DNA from 3 places in the Streptomyces sp. NPDC002499 genome. Region 1 is predicted to be linked to each of the others. Evidence: predicted binding sites of a transcription regulator. Region 1 holds the regulator's gene; each other region holds the start of a gene.
What was found. The regulator HspR, encoded in region 1, represses chaperone genes until heat shock. The targets are predictions, from matches to a motif close to TTGAGNNNNNNNNNCTCAA.

Region 2: dnaK (molecular chaperone DnaK) is a predicted target of HspR. The motif match lies at 1,729-1,747, and genes of this name have one in related genera.
Region 3: lon (endopeptidase La) is a predicted target of HspR. The motif match lies at 5,306-5,324, and genes of this name have one in related genera.

What each region holds. Positions count from the first base shown of each region.
Region 1 covers NZ_JBSFXO010000006.1:140,713-147,765, forward strand. The annotation lists gene ACWD5F_RS17805 (PA14 domain-containing protein) at 1-1,973, shown strand, start outside; gene ACWD5F_RS17810 (PA14 domain-containing protein) at 1,990-3,951, shown strand; gene ACWD5F_RS17815 (heat shock protein transcriptional repressor HspR) at 4,038-4,484, opposite strand; gene dnaJ (molecular chaperone DnaJ) at 4,490-5,683, opposite strand; gene grpE (nucleotide exchange factor GrpE) at 5,717-6,370, opposite strand; gene dnaK (molecular chaperone DnaK) at 6,367-7,053, opposite strand, start outside.
Region 2 covers NZ_JBSFXO010000011.1:320,125-327,177, forward strand. The annotation lists gene ACWD5F_RS31060 (vWA domain-containing protein) at 1-1,100, shown strand, start outside; gene ACWD5F_RS31065 (OsmC family protein) at 1,222-1,650, shown strand; gene dnaK (molecular chaperone DnaK) at 1,794-3,677, shown strand; gene narI (respiratory nitrate reductase subunit gamma) at 3,684-4,406, opposite strand; gene narJ (nitrate reductase molybdenum cofactor assembly chaperone) at 4,403-4,897, opposite strand; gene narH (nitrate reductase subunit beta) at 4,897-6,513, opposite strand; gene ACWD5F_RS31090 (nitrate reductase subunit alpha) at 6,513-7,053, opposite strand, start outside.
Region 3 covers NZ_JBSFXO010000016.1:165,662-172,714, reverse strand. The annotation lists gene ACWD5F_RS39530 (multifunctional oxoglutarate decarboxylase/oxoglutarate dehydrogenase thiamine pyrophosphate-binding subunit/dihydrolipoyllysine-residue succinyltransferase subunit) at 1-477, opposite strand, end outside; gene ACWD5F_RS39525 (HAMP domain-containing sensor histidine kinase) at 769-1,881, opposite strand; gene ACWD5F_RS39520 (response regulator transcription factor) at 1,878-2,615, opposite strand; gene ACWD5F_RS39515 (spermidine synthase) at 2,747-3,424, opposite strand; gene ACWD5F_RS39510 (rhomboid-like protein) at 3,606-4,412, shown strand; gene ACWD5F_RS39505 (GNAT family N-acetyltransferase) at 4,434-5,075, opposite strand; gene lon (endopeptidase La) at 5,347-7,053, shown strand, end outside.

The sequences.
Region 1 (7,053 bases):
CCACCGCGCTCACCGTGTCCGCCGCCCCCGCCTCCGCCGCGACGACCTGCGCCTCGCCGGTCTACAAACGGCAGTTGTTCGCGAACACCACCTTCAAGGGCACCCCCAAGAAGACCGCCTGCGACAGCGCGATCGACGAAAGCTGGACCGGCGCCCCCGCCGCCGGCCTCCCCAAGGACAACTTCGCCGCGCGCTGGACCGTGACCCGCGACTTCGGTTCGGGCGGCCCCTTCGCGCTCACCGCCACCGCGACCGACGGCATCCGCGTCTACCTGGACGACAGCCGCAAGATCAACCTGTGGTCCAACACCACGGGTTCGCGCACCAAGACCGTCAACGTGACGATCCCCAAGGGCAGGCACACCCTGCGGATCGACTACGTGAACTGGACCGGCGCCGCGAAGGTCAAGGTCGGCTACACGCCCAGGACTTCGGCGACGGTCGACAAGGTGAAGCCACTGGCCCCGACGGGCTTCTGGGCGGACTACATGCCCGACGGGGAGTCGGCGTACACCGAACTCGCCTGGTCCGCCAACAAGGAGATGGACCTCGCCGGCTACCGCGTCTACCGCCGGCCCAAGGGCTCCAGCACCTGGACCCTGGTGGTGACGACCGCGGCCGCCAAGCGCACGGCCGGTGACTCCCCGCCGCCCACCGGACAGTCGTACTACTACGAGGCCCGCGCCTACGACAGGGCGGGCAACGAGTCGACCGGCACCGCCGACCAGCCGATCACCACGCTGGACCGGACCGCCCCCGCCGCTCCCGTGCTCACCGCCACCGCCGTGGAAGCCTCCAACAACCTCTCCTGGACGGCCTCCGCCGACGCCGTGCTCTACCGGGTCTACCGCAAGGACGACGAGGACGACGAGGACGCGTACACCCGGATCGCCGAGACGACCGGCACCGGCTACGCCGACACCGGCGCGAGCTACGGCCACGCCTACGACTACAAGGTCACGGCGCTGGACGCGGCGAAGAACGGGCGGGACTCCAACGTCCTGCGCTCCACCCGGTCCATCCTCCCGCCGCAGAACGTGACGGCGACCGTGCCGAGTTACGGCGCGGTGTTCACCTGGACCGAGGCGCCGGGCGGCGACACCGCCGACTACGAGGTCTACCGCTCGACCACGTCCCCGGTGGCGACCACCTACGCGAACCTCACCGACTGCCGCAGCCGCAAGGTCACCACGGACGCGGCCGGCAACAAGGTCCGCACCTGTGTCGACTACGACGGTGACCAGGGCGCCACCTACCACTACACGATGATCCGGAAGAACACGGCGGGCCGCTGGTCCACCGGCTCCGCCGACATGACCGTCACCCGCCCCGGCGACGAGATCCCGCCGCCGCCCGTGACCCACCTGACCGCCGAACCACTCGAGTACGGCGTCCGGTTGGACTGGGACGACAGCCCGGCGACGGACCTGGCCCACTACGAGGTCTACGCGTACCGGTCGTGCTGCACGCCGGACTTCCTGGGCGAAGTACCCGCCGGCACCTCGGAGTTCGTCGTCGGCCCGGAGGCCGCGGACGGCGAGGAGAAGACCTACGTCGTCGTCCCGGCCGACATCTACGGCAACTACGCCGAATTCACGGGCGCCTACTGGGACCGCCCCGTCTCCGCGGTCACCGTCACCGAGCAGGACCTGCGGCCGACGACCGTCCCCGCGGACACCTCGGTCTGCGACCTCTACGCCTTCGACAACACCGCGGGCGACTCCGTGCTGGACCTCGACTGCGAGGGCGTCGCCGCCGACGCCCTCGGGATCAACGTGTACCGGTGGGACCGCGAGTCGGGCACCTACGTCCGCCTGAACGACGTTCCCCTGGCGACGACCACCAGCTACTACACGGACAGGACCGCGTCGAGGGGCACCACCCACCACTTCGTCGCCTCGGTCGTCGCGGCCGACGGCACGGAGACCTTCACGAACGTCGACTACACCGTGACCCTGCCGAGCGGGGTGTGACATGAGGAACCCGACCATGCGTTCCGCGCTCGCCTCCGCCGTCGTCGTCGCGACCGCGGGCGGCCTGCTCACCGCCGTCGCCCCGGCCGCCTCCGCCGCCACGACCTGCGACTCCCCCGGCTACAAGCGGCAGTTGTTCGCGAACACCACCTTCAAGGGCACCCCGAAGAAGACCGCCTGCGACAGCGCGATCGACGAGAACTGGACCGGCGCCCCCGCCTCCGGCCTCCCGAAGGACAACTTCGCCGCGCGCTGGAGCGTGACCCGCGACTTCGGCTCCGGTGGGCCCTTCGCCCTCGTCGCCTCCGGGCTCGACGGGATCCGGGTGTACGTCGACGGCGTCCGCAAGATCGACCTGTGGAAGAACACCTCCACGGCCGTGGGCAAGACTGCCAACGTGACCGTGCCGAAGGGCAAGCACACTCTGCGGATCGACTACGTCAACTGGACCGGCGCCGCCAAGGTCAAGTTCACGTACACGCCCCGCACTTCGGCCACCGTCGACAAGGTCAAGCCGCTCACGCCGAAGGACCCGCTGGTGTCGTACGACACCGCGAGCAACAAGGCGAAGCTGAGCTGGGGCAAGAACGTCGAGATGGACCTCGCGGGCTACCGGGTCTACCGGCGGCTGCGGGACAGCACCAGCTGGACGCGGCTGACCGGCACGACCGGCACCTCGTACACGGACACCCCGCCCGCGACGGGCGCCGGCTACTACTACGAGGTGCGCGCGTACGACAAGGCGGGCAACGAATCGGCCGGTACCGCCGACCAGTCGGTCACCAGCATCACGCTGACCGCGCCTTTCGGACTCGCCTCCTCGGTCACGGACACCGCCGCCGAACTGTCCTGGCGGGCGGTGCCGGGCGCGGTCAAGTACCGGGTGGTGCGCACCAATCCGGGCGGCGCCGACAAGGTCACCGACGTCAACTCGAACCACCTCGGCGACGACACGCTCGACCGCGTCACCACGTACTCCTACAAGGTCGCCGCGGTCGACGGCTCCGGTCATCTCTCCCCGTACACCGACACCGTGAGCGCGCACCGGCCGCCCGCCGCGCCGCGCGACCTCACGGCGACGGCGGACATCGGCGCCGCGCTGCTGTCCTGGACGGCGAAGCCGGAGGACGGACGCGTCCTCGCCTTCCACGTGTACCGCTCGACGACCCTGCCGGTGAACACGTCCGGCACACCGGTGACGTGCACCACGACGTACAGCGAACGCGCCGACGGGTCACGGCGGTACAGCTGCGGCGACTACGCGGCGGAGGAAGACACCACGTACCACTACGCGGTGACGACGGAGGACCAGGCGCACGCCGTCTCCCTCCCCTCCGCGACGGTCACCGTCACCCCGCTCGCCTCGGACAAGGCGCCGGCCCCGGTGACCGGACTGACCGCGACGGCCACGGAGTACGGCATCGAGCTGGACTGGGCCGACAACACCGAGCCCGACCTGGCCCGGTACGCGGTCTACCGGGGCACGGTCCTCGGCGAGGAGGGCGAGGACCAGGTCTGCTCCATGTCGGAGTGGGCGTGGCTGTCCCCGTCCACCTCGCGCTACACGGACGTGACCCTGCCCGACGGCGACCACCGCTGCTACTTCGTGGCCGCGGTCGACACCGCGGGCAACTCCACCCGGTGGTCGTCGGGTCCCGTGTACGCCGTCACCGTCGACGAGCTGGACCTGACCCCGTCGGTGGCGACCCCGGAGGACTCACCGGTCAGCCTGACGGCGGCCGCGTCCGACTCGGGCGTCGACCTGGAGTGGAACACGGTCGACTCGGCGACGGGCTACCAGGTCTACCGCTGGAACCCGGCCACCGAGGCGTACGACAAGCTCGCGACCACCACGGACCGCTCCTACGCCGACACCACCGCCGCCCGCGGCACCACCCACCACTACTGGGTGAGCGCGCTGTACGCCGACGGCACGGAGTCGGCACCCGGGGCGGACTGGGCGATCCTGGAGCCGTAGCCGCGATCTGAGCACGTGCCCGAGCAGGGCCGGCATGCGAGAGGGGCCCGGAGAAATCTCCGGGCCCCTCTCCTGCCAGATGGTGACTACTCGGGCTGCCGCTTCGGCCGCCACACCACCAACGCGCTGGTCTGCTGCACCTCCTGGTACGGCACCAGGTCGCGTCGGTACGAGGCGTGCACCGCGGCCTCGCGCTGCTGCATCGCCGCCGCCGCGCCGTCGACCGCCGACTGGAGCTCGGCGACGCGCTGCTGGAGCGCGATGACCTGGTTCTCCAGCTCGATGATGCGCTTGATGCCGGCCAGGTTGATGCCCTCGTTCTGCGACAACTGCTGGACGGTGCGCAGCAGTTCGATGTCACGGGCCGAGTAGCGGCGACCGCGCCCGGCCGTGCGGTCCGGGGAGACCAGGCCGAGGCGGTCGTACTGGCGCAGCGTCTGCGGGTGCAGGCCGGAGAGCTGGGCCGCCACCGAGATGACGTAGACCGGGGTTTCCTCGGTCAGTTCATAAGGGTTACGTCGACGGCCGTCCATCACTCTCAAGCTCCCTTCGCGGCCTGGAACAGCTCCGCCCGCGGGTCCTCGCCCGCGGTCGCCTCTCGGTACGCCTCCAGTGCGTCACGAGCCTTCCCCGTCACGTCCTTCGGAACACTCACCTCGACGGTGACCAGCAGGTCCCCGCGGGTGCCGTCCTTGCGGACCGCGCCCTTGCCGCGGGCGCGCATGGTGCGGCCGTTGGGCGTGCCGGGCGGCAGTTTCAGGGTGACCGGCGGTCCGCCCAGGGTGGGGACCCTGACCTCGCCGCCGAGTGCCGCCTCGGAGAACGTCACCGGCACGGTCACCGTGAGGTTGTCGTCCCTGCGGCCGAAGACCGGGTGGGCGTCGACGTGCACGGTGACGTACAGGTCGCCGGCCGGACCACCGCGCTCGCCCGGTGCGCCCTTGCCGCGCAGCCGGATCCGCTGGCTGTCCGCCACCCCGGCGGGGATGCGGACCTGCATGGTCCTGGAGGACTTGGCCCGGCCGCTGCCCTTGCAGACCTCGCAGGGGGTCTCGGCGATCAGGCCGCGGCCCTTGCAGTCGGGGCAGGGGTCGGTGAGCGAGAAGCCGCCGCCCGAACCCCGGGCCACCTGGCCGGTGCCGACGCAGGTCGGGCACACCCGGGGGTTGCCGTTCGCGTCGCCGGTGCCCGAACAGGCCTTGCAGGGGGACTGCGAGGACATCCGCAGCGGGACCGTCGCCCCCTCGATCGCCTCGGTGAAGCTGAGGCTGACCTCGGTGTCGATGTCCTGGCCGCGCCGCGGCTGGGTACGGGTCGTGCCCGCGCCGCCGCGGTTGAACAGGCCCCCGAAGACGTCGCCGAGGCCGCCGCCGAAACCGCCGGCGCCCTGGCCGCCACCGCCGCCGCCCTGGGCGCCGCCTCCGAAGAGGTCGCCCAGGTCGAAGTTGAAGTTGCCGCCGCCCGCGCCGCCCGGCCCCGGGCGGTAGCCGCCGTTGCCGAAGAGGGCGCGGGCTTCGTCGTACTCCTTGCGCTTCTTGGGGTCGCCGAGGACGTCGTTCGCCTCGGAGATCTCCTTGAAGCGCTCCTCCGCCTTGGCGTTGCCCTTGTTGGCGTCCGGGTGGAACTCGCGGGCGAGCTTCCGGTACGCCTTCTTGATCTCGGCCTCGGTGGCGTCCTTGGGGACGCCGAGGACCTTGTAGTAGTCCTTCTCGATGAAGTCCTTGGTGCTCATCCTCGACGTCCCTCCTTTCGTACGGTGTCTACGTCAGCCCTCCTCAGGGCCGTTGTCCTTCTCGTCATCGGCCTCGACGTCCTCGGCCTTGACGGGCTGCGCCCCGGGCTGGGGTTCGGCGACGGCCACCCGCGCGGGGCGGATGGTGCGCTCGCCGAAGCGATACCCGGGCTGCAGGATCGCCACGCAGGTCGTCTCGGTGACGTCCGGCGCGTACGAGTGCATCAGGGCCTCGTGGATGGTCGGGTCGAAGGGCTCGCCCTCCTTGCCGAACTGCTGAAGTCCCATCTTCGCCGCGACGGTCTCCAGCGACTCCCCGACGGACTTGAAACCGCCGACGAACTCGCCGTGTTCCCGCGCGCGGCCGATGTCGTCGAGCACGGGCAGGAGTTCGGTCAGGAGGTTCGCCACGGCGATCTCCTTGACCGTGATCCGGTCCCGCTCCACGCGGCGGCGGTAGTTCTGGAATTCGGCCTGCAGCCGCTGGAGGTCCGCGGTGCGCTCCTCGAGCGCCTTGCGCACCTGGTCCAGCTGGGCCGTCAGACCGGCGATCTGCAGACTTGCGTCCCCGGCCGGGGCCGCCCCCTCCCCCGTGGTGGAGGAGGCGGCCTTCGGCTCGGCGTCTTCGGGGGTGGCGCCGGAGGGGACGTCGGGCTTCTCGTCGAAGCCCGGGGTCTCCTCCGTCACGCGGCACCGTCCTTGCGCTCGTCGTCCACGATCTCCGCGTCCACGACGTCGTCGTCGGCCTTCGGGGCGTCACCGCCGTCGGCGGAGGCGCCGCCGGCGGCCTGGGCACCCTGGGCGTCGGCGTACATGGCCTGGCCCAGCTTCTGCGAGACGGCCGCGACCTTCTCGGTGGAGGTGCGGATCTCGGCGGTGTCCTCGCCCTTGAGCGCGGCCTTCAGCTCCTCGACGGAGGCCTCGACCTCGGTCTTGATGTCGCCCGGGACCTTGTCCTCGTTGTCCTTGAGGAACTTCTCGGTCTGGTAGACGAGCTGCTCGCCCTGGTTGCGGGTCTCGGCGGACTCGCGGCGGGCGTGGTCCTCCTCCGCGTACTTCTCGGCCTCCTGGCGCATCCGGTCGACCTCGTCCTTCGGCAGCGAGGAGCCGCCGGTGACGGTCATCTTCTGCTCCTTGCCCGTGCCCAGGTCCTTCGCGGTCACGTGCATGATGCCGTTGGCGTCGATGTCGAAGGCGACCTCGATCTGCGGGACGCCACGCGGGGCCGGCGGCAGACCGGTGAGCTCGAACATCCCGAGCTTCTTGTTGTACGCCGCGATCTCGCGCTCGCCCTGGTAGACCTGGATCTGGACGGACGGCTGGTTGTCCTCGGCCGTCGTGAAGATCTCGGAACGCTTGGTCGGGATCGT
Region 2 (7,053 bases), on a different contig from region 1:
TCGCGGCCGGCATCAAGCTGGTCGCCGACGCCGAACTCGCCCGCGCCCACGGCATCGCGGTGGCCGCCGTCAACACCGAGGCCGGCGAGATCTACGTCAACCCGCTGCGGACCTTCGACGACGAGGAGTGGCGCTTCATCCTCGGCCACGAGATGCTGCACGCCGCCCTGCGCCACGGCGACCGCTGCGGCACCCGTGACCCCTACCTCTTCAACATCGCCTGCGACTACGTCGTCAACGGCTGGCTGAGCGAGATGCAGGTCGGCACGATGCCCGAAGGCCTGCTGTACGACCGCGAGTTGACGGGTCTGTCCGCCGAGGAGGTCTACGACCGGATCGCCGGCGACCTGCGCCGCATGCGCCGCCTGGCCACCCTGCGCGGCAAGGGCGTCGGCGACGTGCTCGGCACCCCGCTGGGCCCGCCCGGCGACTACGTCGACCTCGACGAGTTCTACCGGCGGGGCCTGTGCCAGGGCCTCGACCTGCACCAGCAGCAGGAGCGCGGCTACCTGCCCGGCGGCCTGATCGAGGAGATCCGCGCCCTCAGCCACCCGCCGCTGCCCTGGGACGCCCAACTGGCCCGCTGGTTCGACGAGTTCGTGCCCCGCCCGGAACCGGTGCGCTCCTACGCCCGTCCCTCGCGCCGCCAGTCCTCCACCCCCGACATCCCGCGCGCGGGCCGCTATTTCCCGCCCGAGGAGATCGCCCGCTGCACCTTCGGCGTGGTCCTCGACACCTCCGGCTCGATGGACCGCGTCCTGCTCGGCAAGGCGCTCGGCGCGATCGCCTCGTACGCCGAGGCCCGTGACGTACCGGCCGCCCGCGTCGTCTTCTGCGACGCGGCCGCGCACGACGCCGGGTTCGTGCCGGTGACGGAGATCGCCGGCCGGGTCCGGGTGCACGGCCGCGGCGGTACGGTCCTCCAGCCGGGCATCGATCTCCTGCACCGCGCGGACGACTTCCCGCGCGGCACCCCGATCCTGGTCATCACCGACGGCTGGTGCGACGTCCTGCGGGTGCGGCGCGAGCACGCGTACCTGATCCCGCAGGGCGCTCGACTGCCGTTCAGCGCGCGGGGGCCGGTGTTCCGGGTGCGCTGACCTCACGGCGTGGACGACCGTCGTGCCGGTCATGTGGGTGCACCGGCAGAAGGTGTGATCGGATGGTGTCCTGGCACCCGGATACGGGCCCCGCCCGGGGCCCCACCCGAAAGGAACAATCGTGGCAACCACGCGCTCCGCACACACCGTCTGGGAAGGCAACCTGATCGAGGGCCAAGGTGTCGTGAACTTCGACTCCTCCGGTGCCATCGAGGCGCAGCCGGTCACGTGGGCTTCGCGCTCTCAGGACGCCAACGGCAAGACCAGCCCGGAAGAGCTGATCGCCGCCGCGCACTCCAGCTGCTTCTCCATGGCGCTGTCGCACGCCCTCAACGGCGCCGGCACCCCGCCCACCAAGCTCGTCACCTCGGCCGACGTGAACTTCCAGCCGGGTGAGGGCATCACCGGCATCCACCTCACGGTCGAGGGCACCGTTCCCGGCATCGACGACGAGGCCTTCGTCGCCGCCGCCGAGGACGCCAAGAAGAACTGCCCGGTCAGCCAGGCGCTCACCGGCACGACCATCACGCTGTCGGCCAAGCTCGCCTGACCCCGTAGGCCTGGTCACTTCTTCGGTGCCGCGTTCCCCGATCGGGGGCGCGGCATCGTCGTTTCCGGGTAGGCGGCATTGACAACAGCGCACTCAAGTTTTGTGCTGTAGTCGGGGAAGTGCCCTGGCGGAAGGGGACCGAAATGGCACGTGCGGTCGGGATCGATCTGGGGACCACGAACTCGGTGGTCGCCGTCCTTGAGGGCGGCGAACCCACCGTCGTCGCCAACGCGGAGGGAGCCAGGACCACACCGTCGGTGGTGGCCTTCGCCAAGAACGGGGAGGTGCTGGTCGGCGAGGTCGCCAAGCGGCAGGCCGTGACGAACGTGGAGCGCACCGCGCGCTCGGTGAAGCGGTACATGGGTGACGCGGAGTGGCGTTTCCCCTCGGAGGGTTCGATCGACGGGACCCGCTACCGGGCGCAGGAGTTGTCCGCCCGGGTGCTGCAGAAGCTGAAGCGGGACGCCGAGGCCTACCTCGGTGAGGACGTCACGGACGCGGTGATCACCGTACCGGCGTACTTCGACGACTCGCAGCGGCAGGCCACCAAGGAGGCCGGGGAGGTCGCGGGCCTGAAGGTGCTGCGGATCATCAACGAGCCGACGGCCGCCGCGCTCGCCTACGGTCTGGACCGGGGCGAGGAGCAGACCGTGCTGGTCTTCGACCTCGGCGGCGGCACCTTCGACGTGTCGTTGCTGGAGATCGGCGACGGAGTCATCGAGGTCAAGGCGACCAACGGCGACACCCACTTGGGCGGTGACGACTGGGACCAGCGGGTCGTCGAGTACCTGGTCAAGAAGTTCAAGGGGCAGCAGGGCATCGACCTCGGCACCGACAAGATGGCCCTGCAACGGCTGCGCGAGGGCGCCGAGAAGGCCAAGATCGAGCTGTCCAGTTCGACCGAGACCACCATCAACCTGCCCTACATCACGGCCTCCGCGGCCGGGCCGCTGCACCTCGACGAGAAGATGACCCGGGCGCAGTTCCAGGAGCTGACCGCCGATCTCCTCGACCGCTGCAAGACGCCCTTCCACCAGGCGATCAAGGACGCGAACGTGCCGCTCGCGGCGATCGACCACGTCATCCTGGTCGGCGGCTCGACCCGTATGCCCGCGGTCACCGACCTGGTCAAGGAACTCACCGGCAAGGACCCGCACAAGGGCGTCAACCCCGACGAGGTCGTCGCCGTCGGCGCGGCCCTCCAGGCGGGCGTCATCCGCGGCGACGTCAAGGACGTCCTGCTGCTCGACGTCACCCCGCTGTCCCTCGGCATCGAGACCAAGGGCGGCATCATGACCAAGCTGATCGAGCGCAACACCACGATCCCGACCCGGCGTTCGGAGATCTTCACGACCGCCGCCGACAACCAGCCCTCGGTCGGCATCCAGGTCTACCAGGGCGAACGCGAAATCGCCGCGTACAACAAGAAGTTGGGCGTCTTCGACCTCACCGGGCTGCCGCCCGCCCCGCGCGGGGTGCCGCAGATCGAGGTCGCCTTCGACATCGACGCCAACGGAATCATGCACGTGTCGGCGAAAGACCTCGCCACGGGTCGCGAACAGAAGATGACGGTCACCGGTGGCTCGGCGCTCCCGAAGAACGACATCGACCGCATGATGCGGGAGGCGGAGCAGTACGCCGACGAGGACCGCAAGCGCCGGGAGGCCGCCGAGACCCGCAACCAGGCCGAGCAACTCGTCTACCAGACCGAGAAGTTCGTCCGCGACAACGAGGAGCGCATCCCGGCCGAGACCAGGTCCGAGGTCGAGGCCGCGGCCACGGAGCTGAAGGAACTGCTGGAACAGGACGCCGACACGGCCGCGTTGCGCACGGGCGTGGAGAAACTCGCCTCCGTCAGCCAGCAGATGGGCCAGGCGATGTACGCGCAGGCCGACCGGCCTCCGACGGACGGCGCCGACGGCGGTGGCACCGGTACCGAGCAGGACACCTCACCGCAGGACGACGAGGGAGTGGTGGACGCGGAGATCGTCGACGACGACCGGGACACGAAGGGCGGTGCGGCCTAGCCACCCCTAGGAACCGGTCTTCTCCCACCCCCTACGCTCCGGCCGCGGCCCCAACTGTCTGGGGTCGCGGCTGCGGTAGACCACGTACGGGCGGAACAGGTACTGGACCGGCGCGCTGAACATGTGGACCAGGCGGGTGTACGGCACCAGCGCGATCAGTGTCATGCCGATGACGGCGTGGATCTGGTACAGCACCGGCACGCCCGCCATCAGCTCCGTCCTCGGCTGGAGGGTGAACAGGCTGCGGGCCCAAGGGGCGATGGACTGGCGGTAGTCGTAGCCGTCGCCGGAGGCGTGGGTCAGTTTCGCCACCATGCCCATCGCGATCGCCGCGAGCAGCACGACGTACATGAGCTTGTCGTTGACCGTGGTCGCCCGGAACACGGGGGCGTTGGTGCGGCGGCGGTAGAGCAGGAGCAGGATGCCGGCGACCGTGAGGGCACCGGCCGCGGTGCCGCCGTAGAGCGAGAGCAGATGGTAGACGTGCTCGCTGATACCGGCCGCGTGGGTCCATGACTCGGGGACGAACAGACCCACCAGATGGCCGGCGAGGACGAACAGGATGCCGTAGTGGAAGGCGGGGGAGGCGATGTTCAGGAGCCTCGACTCGTAGACCTGCGAAGAGCGTGTTGTCCAGCCGAACTTGTCGTAGCGGTGGCGCCAGAACAGGCCGGCGACCAGCAGGACGAAGGCGAGATAGGGCAGGGCGCCCCACAGGAACGTACTCATCGGCGTGCCTCGGTGGGTGCGGGCGGCAGGGTGGCACAGACGGCGTCCAGGACGGACGCGTAGGGCGTGCCGAAGTCGGCTAGGCGGGCGCGGAGTTGGTCCAGGGCGGCGCGGTACTCGGAGAGGAGTTCGAGGTTGCCGGTGCGGGACGTGAACTCCAGGACCGCCGGCAGGAAGTCCGGCAGCTCCTCGCCGGTGAACTCCAGCTCGTGAGCGCGGTACAGCTCCTTGAAGCGGACCAGGGACATCCCGCGCCGCCGGGTGTCGCCGTCGTGCCACCAGCTCAGATACAGGCTGTGCCGGTTCTTGAAGTCGAAGACCTGGACGTAGTGCGCGGCCAGCTCCTGCGGTGGGGTGAGGGCCGCGTGGTCGACGAACTCCCGTAGTTGCGGGGCGGCTTCGCGCAGCAGGGGGAGCCGGGCGCGGAAGTCGTCGTCGGGGTAGGTCAGGCAGAGCGCGGCCGCCTGGTACAGCACAGCGTCCGAGGGCATCAGGCATCCTTCGCGTCGTGGTCCGGCCGGTCCGGGTGGTCCGCGGTCTGGCGGTCGCGCAGCGCGTGGAAGGTCTCCACGGACACGATCGGCAGCAGCTTGCGCCCCGAGTCCTGACCGAACGGCCCGTCGCCGCCCATCCCGGGACCGTCCGCGTGGTCGAGACTGCACTCGTCGGGCAGCGCGGACTCCTCGAGGCGGCGCGCGTCCCCGACCGCCGCCGTCGGAATCACGTACCGGTCCTCGTACTTGGCGATCGCCAGCAGCCGGTACATCGCCTCGATCTCGGCGGGTTCCATGCCGACGGCCGCCGTGACCTCCGGGTCCGGTTCCTCGCCGAGGTTGATCGCCCGCATGTGGGAGCGCATCGCGGCGAGCTTCTCCAGCGAGGCGCGGACCGGGCCGACGTCACCGGCGGTGAACAGTTCCGCCAGGTATTCGAGGGGGATGCGGAGGGTCTCGATGGCCCCGAACAGGTTCTGCGCGTCCTCGCCGTCGTGCCCGGTCTCCGACAGCGCGTCGACCACGGGCGACAGCGGCGGGATGTACCAGACCATCGGCATGGTGCGGTACTCGGGATGCAGCGGCAGCGCGACCTTGTACGTGCTGATCAGCGCCCGCACGGGGGAGCGGCGGGCCGCCTCCATCCAGTCGTACGGGATGCCCGCCTCCTCGCACGCCCGCTGCACCGCGTGGTCGTCGGGGTCGAGGAACACGTCCAACTGGGCCTCGTACAAGGCCTTTTCGTCCCGCACCGAAGCCGCGGCCGTCACCTTGTCGGCGTCGTAGAGGACGACCCCGAGATAGCGCAGCCGGCCCACGCACGTCTCCGAGCACACGGTGGGCAGGCCCACTTCGAGGCGCGGATAGCAGAGCGTGCACTTCTCGGCCTTGCCGGTGCGGTGGTTGAAGTACACCTTCTTGTACGGGCAGCCCGTCACGCACATCCGCCAGCCACGGCACTGGTCCTGGTCGACCAGGACGATCCCGTCCTCGGCCCGCTTGTACATCGCGCCGGACGGACAGGACGCCACGCACGCCGGGTTGAGGCAGTGCTCGCAGATGCGCGGCAGATAGAACATGAAGGTCTGCTCGAACTCGAACCTCACCTTGTCCGCGACCTGTTGGCGGGTGCGCTCGACCATCGGGTCGAGGTCGCCGTAGGCGGGGGCGCCCGCGAGGTTGTCGTCCCAGTTCGAGGACCACTCGATCTTCATCGGCTTGCCGTCGAGCTGGGAGACCGGGCGGGCCACCGGGTAGTCGTCGCCGAGCGGGGCGTCGGTGAGGTTCCTGTAGTCGTAGGTCCAGGGCTCGTAGTAGTCCTTGATCTCCGGCAGCCTGGGGTTGGAGAAGATCCCGGCGAGCTTGTGGAAACGACCGCCCGCCTTGAGCTTCAGCGCCCCGCGCTTGTTGAGCTCCCAGCCGCCCTTCCACTTCTGCTGGTCCTCGTAGCGGCGCGGATAGCCCTGTCCCGGGCGGGTCTCGACGTTGTTGAACCAGACGTACTCCATGCCCTGCCGGTTGGTCCACGCCTGCTTGCAGGTGACCGAACAGGTGTGACAGCCGATGCACTTGTCGAGGTTCATGACCATGGCGATCTGGGCCATCGGACGCATCAGTACTCGACCTCCTGGCTGCGACGGCGGATGACCGTCACCTCGTCGCGCTGGTTGCCCGTCGGGCCCAGGTAGTTGAAGGCCCAGCTCAACTGGGCGTAGCCGCCGATGAGATGGGACGGCTTGAGGATCAGCCGGGTGAGCGAGTTGTGGATGCCGCCGCGCTTGCCGGTCGCCTCCGTCTTCGGGACGTTCACCGTGCGCTCCTGCGCGTGATGCATGTAGACCGTGCCGGCCGGCATCCGGTGCGAGACGACGGCCCGGGCCACGACCACGCCGTTGCGGTTCTCCGCCTCGATCCAGTCGTTGTCCGCGACCCCGATGGCGTCCGCGTCCTGCGGGGACATCCAGATGTTCTGGCCGCCCCGGGAGAGGGCCAGCATGAACAGGTTGTCCTGGTACTCGGAGTGGATGGACCACTTGTTGTGCGGGGTGAGGTAACGGACCGTCACTTCCCGTTGTCCGTCCGGGCCGAGCCGCGGTTCGCCGAACAGCCTGTTCATGTCGAGCGGCGGCCGGTACACGGGAAGCGCCTCGCCC
Region 3 (7,053 bases), on a different contig from region 1:
CGTCACCAGCTCCGGGCCCTCGGCGGGCGCGGTCTGCGCGGCCGGCTTGGCCACCGCGGGCTTCGCCTGCGTCGGCGCGGGAGCCGTGGCCGGCTTCGCGGCCGGAGCCGCGGCGGGCGCAGCAGCCGCGGCTGCCGGCTTCGGGGCCGCGGGGGCCGGCGCGGGAACCGCCGGGGCGGCCGCGGCCGGCGCGCTGGGCGCCGCCGGAGCGGGAGCCGGAGCCTGATTCGTCGGGGTGGTCGCTACGGCCCCCGCGGCCGCAGTGCCCGCCGGAGCCGGGGCGGCAGCGGCGCCCGGCTTGTAATCGGCGAAGAAGTCCCACCAGGCTCGGTCCACCGAGTTCGGATCCTGGAGGTACTGCTGATAGATCTCGTCGACGAGCCACTCGTTGGGGCCGAACGCGGCAGCGGGGTTCTTCCCCGTTGCTTGGTCGGACTCGGTCGAGATGGTCGAGTTACTGGGGGACTGTGACGACACGGCGGCAACCGCCCTCTTCCGCTTCACAAGGTGATGGACAGCGGGAATTAAGGCTACGCCCCCATGACCGCGAAGGTCAGGCCGGGCCGGTTCATCGTCGTGTAAGTCACACCGGAAATCGTGTTTCGGGCCGTGAAATGGCGGGAAACAAGCGTGGTTCCGCTCTGGAACGAGGTGGCCGGAACGCGCGAACGCAGGCCCTGCGCACCGAACGGGCGGGCCTGTCGCAGATCACACGTGCCCGTCAGCGCGGACGCACCTGGATCTTGAAGTTCCGGATCGGACTTTACGTCAACTTGGTACGGAAGTCTCTCCCGGAAGGGTGACGAGGATCCGGCAACCCCGCTCGGATTCGGCCACTCCGATCCGGCCGCCGTGCAGATCCACGGCCCAACTGGCGATCGCCAGGCCCAGTCCCGTACCCCCGTCGCTGCCCGGGCCCTTGGAGGTGCCCGCGCCGCCCCGGTTGAAGCGTTCGAAGACCCGGTGCCACTCGGAGCGCGGGATGCCCGGACCCTCGTCGAGGACCTCCAGCTCCAGCGACTCCGGCAACGTCCCGCGCCGCGCCTTCACGACCACCCGGCCGTGCGCCGGGCTGTGCTTGACCGCGTTGTCGATGAGATTCGCCACGACCTGGTGGATCCGCTCCGGGTCCGCGTGCGCGGTCAGCTCCGGCGGCGAGACGTCGAGGTGCAGATGGACGTCGGTACGGGTGTGACTCCCGGAGCCCGACGCGATGCCCGCGCGCGCGGGCACGGCCATGTTGGCCTCCTTCAGCACGCCCGAGAGGTACGGCCACACCTCGAAACGCCGCTTGCGCAGCGGTACGACGCCGTTGTCCAGGCGGGACAGGTCGAGCAGCGTCTCCACCAGCCGCCCGAGGCGCTCCGTCTGCTTCAGGGCCGTGCGCATGGTCTCGGGGTCGGCGGGCGAGACACCGTCGACGATGTTCTCCAGGACCGCCCGCAGGCCGGCGATGGGCGTGCGCAGCTCGTGCGAGACGTTCGCCACCAGCTCCTTGCGCTGCCGGTCCTGGGCCTCCAGCTCGTCGGCCATGACGTTGATCGTCTGGGCCAGGTCACCGAGCTCGTCGCGCCGGTTCTCGCGCACCCGGCGGGTGTAGTCGCCGCGCGAGATGGACCGGGCGACCGTGTTCATGTCGTCCAGCGGGGCGGTGAGGGAATGGGCCACGAACTGCGTTATCAGCAGTGTGGCGATCATCGAGAAGACCGTGATGAAGCGGAGCTCCGTCTTGGTGTGCACCGCGATCATCGACAGACCGGTGGTGATCAGCACCGAGATGACGACGAGACCGCCGAGCTTGGTCTTGATCGAGAACGGGCGTACGCCGCCCCAGGGTTCCTCCCCGGGGCTCCTCCGTGCGGTCGGCCGCCCGTCGCTCATGGCGTCGGTGTCTCCAGCGCGTAGCCCACACCGTGCACCGTGCGGATCCGCTCGGCGCCGATCTTCCGGCGCAGCGCCTTGATGTGGCTGTCGACGGTCCGGGTGCCGGAGGCGTCCGCCCAGTCCCACACCTCGGCCAGCAACTGCTCACGGGAGAGCACCGCGCGCGGGGTGTTGGCCAGGCAGACCAGCAGGTCGAACTCGGTGGGAGTGAGGTGCACGTCCTCACTGCGCACCCGCACCCGGCGCTGCGCGTGGTCGATCTCCAGCTCGCCCAGGCGCAGGATGCCCGAGCGCGGGGTGGACGCGGCCACCACGGCCCGCTCCACCCGGCGCAGCAGGACGTGCACGCGCGCGGCCAGCTCGCGCATCGAGAACGGCTTGGTCATGTAGTCGTCGGCGCCGACCCCGAGCCCGACCAGCATGTCGGTCTCGTCGTCGCGCGCGGTCAGCATCAGCACCGGCACCGGGCGCTGGGCCTGCACGCGGCGGCAGACCTCCAGGCCGTCGAAGCCGGGCAGCATGATGTCGAGGATCAGCAGATCGGGCTGCCAGGCCTCGGCGGTGTCGACGGCCGACGGACCGTCGACCGCGGTCTGCACGACGAAACCTTCGGCGCGCAGACGGGCCGCGATAGCGTCGACGATGGTCGGGTCGTCCTCGACCACCAGCACCCGGCGCTGTGCGCCCGGGGTCGTCGCCGTGCTGCTGTGTGCGGTGTGTGTCTGCTCCATCGCCCGCCCCTGAGTTGCTTTCCGGAATCCGTGGGGTGATCCGTTGACTGCCCATGCCTGAGCATGCTTGCGATTGACGCTTGAATGATCCGCGCCAAGGCAGCAGGGTACGGGGAGTAACGGTGCCACGGCTATCCAGGTCGGACAGCGAGGTGCACGACGTCCGGAACTCCCCGGGCAACCGGGATCTCTTCGGTACGCACCCGTTGGAACCCGGCATTCCGCAGTGTTCCTTCAAATTCCGGAGAGGGCTGCGCCGACCACACCGCGAGCACCCCACCAGGCCTCAAAACCCTTGCGCAGCCTGCGAGTCCGGCCGCCGAGTAGAGCCCGTCATTGCCCTCGGTGACGGTCCAGCCCGGACCGTTGTCGATGTCCAGGCACAGCGCGTCATACGTGGCGCAAGTCTCATTGACGTGATCGAGCAGGTCGGTCTCGGTGATCCGGGTGCGCGGATCGGCGACCGCCTTGGTCGAAATACCGGACAACGGCCCGTCTAAATGCCAGTCCACGACGGCGTGCTCCCGCTCCACGACCGTGATGGCCCCCCAGCGCGGGTTCGCTGCCGCGTGTGCGAGCGAGAAGCCGACGCCCAGCCCGCCGATCAGCAGCTCCGGCCGCTCCCGATCGTCCAGCGCGCCGAGCGCCGCGTCGACCAGCAGCCGCTCCGAGCGGCCGTCCGAGGTGTCCATCAGGAAGCACCCGTTGGCGATGATCTGCAACAGCTCGCCGTGCCGACGCAGCACGACCTCGCCGTACGGCCCCTCGCGCCGGTCCAGGACCACTGGGCTGTCGTAGAAGGTGGTCATCGGCCCATCCTGCACGAACTCGGCTTGACGACCACGGGAATTAACGGTTGACCACCCGTGACCGGCGGACGTCCCGGAAGCCTGAGAGGTTCCTGAGAATCGCCTCCCGCGTGGCGTCGGTCATAGACAGAGACCCTGGGGGCGTCGAAGGCTGGAGGTGAAACGGAAGGAGCGCCTCACCGTGGAACCCGCCACCCCGACCGACGCGAAGGCCTCCGGCCTGCTGGACGGAGTACCGAGGCAGCGGAGCCGCTGTGCCGCGTCCACCGGTGATGTGGACGGGACGCCGGTACCGATATCCCCGGCGAAGGCTCTTCGAGTCCCGCGCGTCTGGCGTCTCCTCCCCACCCCCACCGGCACACCGTTCACCTTCGGCTTCGCGATCGTCCTCGCCCTCACCTCACTCCTGGTCGCCGACGCGGCACCCTCTCTTGTGCACGCCCTGCACCAGGGCTCCAGCACGGACGTGGCCCACCTCGTACGGACCCCGATGCTGGTGCTGCTCACCAGCGCACTGTGGATCGCGGGCGGGATCGTCACGCCGTACGCCGTCCTCTTCCTGCTCGTCCTCACCGCGCTGGAGCGGCGGATAGGCGGGGCGCGTACGGCGGTCGTCTTCCTGACCGGCCACATCCTGGCGACCCTCGCGACGGAGGTCCCGGTGGGGCTCGCGGTGCTGGTCGGGCACCTGCCGGACAGCTCGCTGCACCGGATGGACTACGGCATCAGCTTCGGCGTCGCGACGTGTGTCGGGGCGCTGGCCGGACTGGTGTCCCCGTGGGTGCGGTGGCCGTTGGTGGTGCTGTTCGGCGGAATGCTGATCGAGGACCTGATCGAGTTCACGGATCCCCTGACGAACTGGGGGCACGTGTTCTCGCTCGCGATAGGGCTGGCGATGTGGCCGGTGGTTCGCCGGTGGCGGGTCGTTGGGCGCTCTACTGGGCTGCCGCGTGCTGTTGTCGGGCGGCTGCCGACGCGTCGTGGCTGATCGCGCAGTTCCCCGCGCCCCTTAGGTCGTGAACTTGGCGCTGGTCAGGAGGGCGGCGGTGGTCCAGCCGAGGTGCTCGTACAGTGCTCGTCCGTCGGGGGTGCCCGCGAGGACGCCGGTCCGGGCGCCTTGTTCGGCCGCGGTCGCCTGAAGGGTGCGTACTACGAGGCCCCCCAACCCCCTGCGGCGATGAGCCGGGGCCGTCTCCACCCTGTCCACCACGGCCGTCGGCCCGCTGACGCCGACCTGTCCGCGGGCCGCCAGGGCGCCGTCCGGGGCCGTCACCACTGCCTGGGTGACGGGGCCGCGGGTCCAGGTGCGCAGCCGGTAGCCGTCCGGCGCGGCCGGCGGTGCGTCCCGGGTCAGCGGTACGGACATCAGGAACCCCGGGTTCGGGTCGATCCACCACCCCGGGCCCAGCCACCCCTGTACCAGCGTCGGATCCGTGAACACCTTCAGCCAGACGCCGTACCCCGTCACGGAGTCCGCCACCTTCCGTACGACGGTCTCCTCGACGTCGTCGCCGATGTCCCCCAGCACCCTCCGGGAGACCTGCTCGACCTGCCCCACGTCGACGCTCCACCCCCACGGCTCCTCGACGGGCGGCGCGGCCCCGCGCGACAGAACCCATCCGCTCACCCAGGCGCGTACGAGGTCGTTCACAACATCCTCCGGTAAGGATTGATCGGGCCATCAGGGTATTACGTGATCCTGGATCGGCGACACCCCTCAAATGCAGCCCGGCACAAACCCAGCCCGTCCGGCGTTTGAGGACAAGGCCCCTTCAGGGCCGGCGCGGGGGTCCGGGGGCGGCGGCCCCCGGAAACGCCCAGCTCAACGCCGGTTTGCTCACAGCGAACAGTGGACCGGGAACATTGGCGGAGCCCCACGCATTGAGTCGGCATAGCTCAACTTGAATGCCGAAGGGGAGATCATGGCTTCGACGTCCACACCGCTCACCCTGCCCGTGCTGCCGCTCGACGGCGAGGTCGTGCTGCCCGGCATGGTGGTTCCGCTGGATCTGAACGACACCGATGTACGTGCCGCGGTGGAGGCCGCGCAGGCAGCCGCCCGGAACGAGCCCGGAAAGCCGCGGGTGCTGTTGGTTCCACGGATCGACGGGACCTACCCGAGCACCGGCGTGCTCGGCACCGTGGAGCAGGTCGGCCGGCTGGCCGACGGTGACCCGGGTGCCCTGATCCGCGCCCGCGGCAGGGTCCGGATCGGCGCCGGTACCACCGGACCGGGTGCCGCCCTGTGGGTCGAGGGCACCCGGATCGAGGAGACCGTGCCCGAGCCGCTGCCCGGTCACGTCACCGAACTTGTGAAGGAGTACAAGGCGCTCGCCACCGCCTGGCTGCGCAAGCGCGCCGCCTGGCAGGTCGTGGACCGCGTCCAGGCCATCGACGACGTGGGCCAGCTCGCCGACAACTCCGGTTACTCGCCGTTCCTCACCACCGATCAGAAGATCGAGCTGCTGGAGACCAGCGACCCGATCGCCCGCCTCAAGCTCGCCACCCAGCAGCTGCGCGACCACCTCGCCGAGCAGGACGTGGCCGAGACGATCGCCAAGGACGTCCAGGAGGGCGTCGACAAGCAGCAGCGCGAGTTCCTGCTCCGCCGCCAGCTGGAGGCGGTCCGCAAGGAGCTGCGCGATCTGAACGGCGAGCAGGAGGGCGAGGAGTCCGACGACTACCGCGCCCGCGTGGAGGCCGCCGACCTGCCCGAGAAGGTCCGTGAGGCCGCGCTCAAGGAGGTCGAGAAGCTGGAGCGGTCCAGTGACCAGTCCCCCGAGGGCTCCTGGATCCGCACCTGGCTGGACACGGTCCTCGAACTGCCGTGGAACGAGCGGACCGAGGACGAGTACGACATCCGGGGCGCCAAGGCGATCCTCGACGCCGAGCACTCCGGCCTGGAGGACGTGAAGGCGCGCATCACCGAGTACCTGGCGGTGCGCAAGCGCCGTACCGACCGCGGTCTGGGTGTCATCGGCGGTCGGCGCGGCGGTGCCGTCCTGGCCCTCGTCGGCCCGCCCGGCGTCGGCAAGACCTCGCTCGGCGAGTCCGTCGCGCACGCCATGGGCCGCAAGTTCGTCCGCGTCGCCCTCGGCGGCGTCCGCGACGAGGCGGAGGTCCGCGGTCACCGGCGTACATACGTCGGCGCGCTGCCCGGCCGGATCGTGCGGGCCATCAAGGAGGCCGGTTCGATGAACCCGGTCGTCCTGCTGGACGAGATCGACAAGGTCGGCTCGGACTTCCGCGGCGACCCCGCGGCGGCCCTCCTGGAGGTCCTGGACCCGGCGCAGAACCACACCTTCCGCGACCACTACCTGGAGGTCGAGCTCGACCTGAGCGACGTGGTCTTCCTGGCGACGGCCAACGTGCTCGAAGCCATCCCGGAGGCCCTCCTGGACCGGATGGAACTGGTCCGGCTCGACGGCTACACCGAGGACGAGAAGGTCGTCATCGCCCGCGACCACCTGCTCCCGCGCCAGCTGGAGCGGGCGGGTCTGAACGAGGACGAGGTGGTCATCGACGAGAGCGCCCTGCGCAAGCTCTCCGGCGAGTACACGCGCGAGGCGGGCGTCCGCACCCTGGAGCGCTCCATCGCACGGCTGCTCCGCAAGGTCGCGGCACAGCAC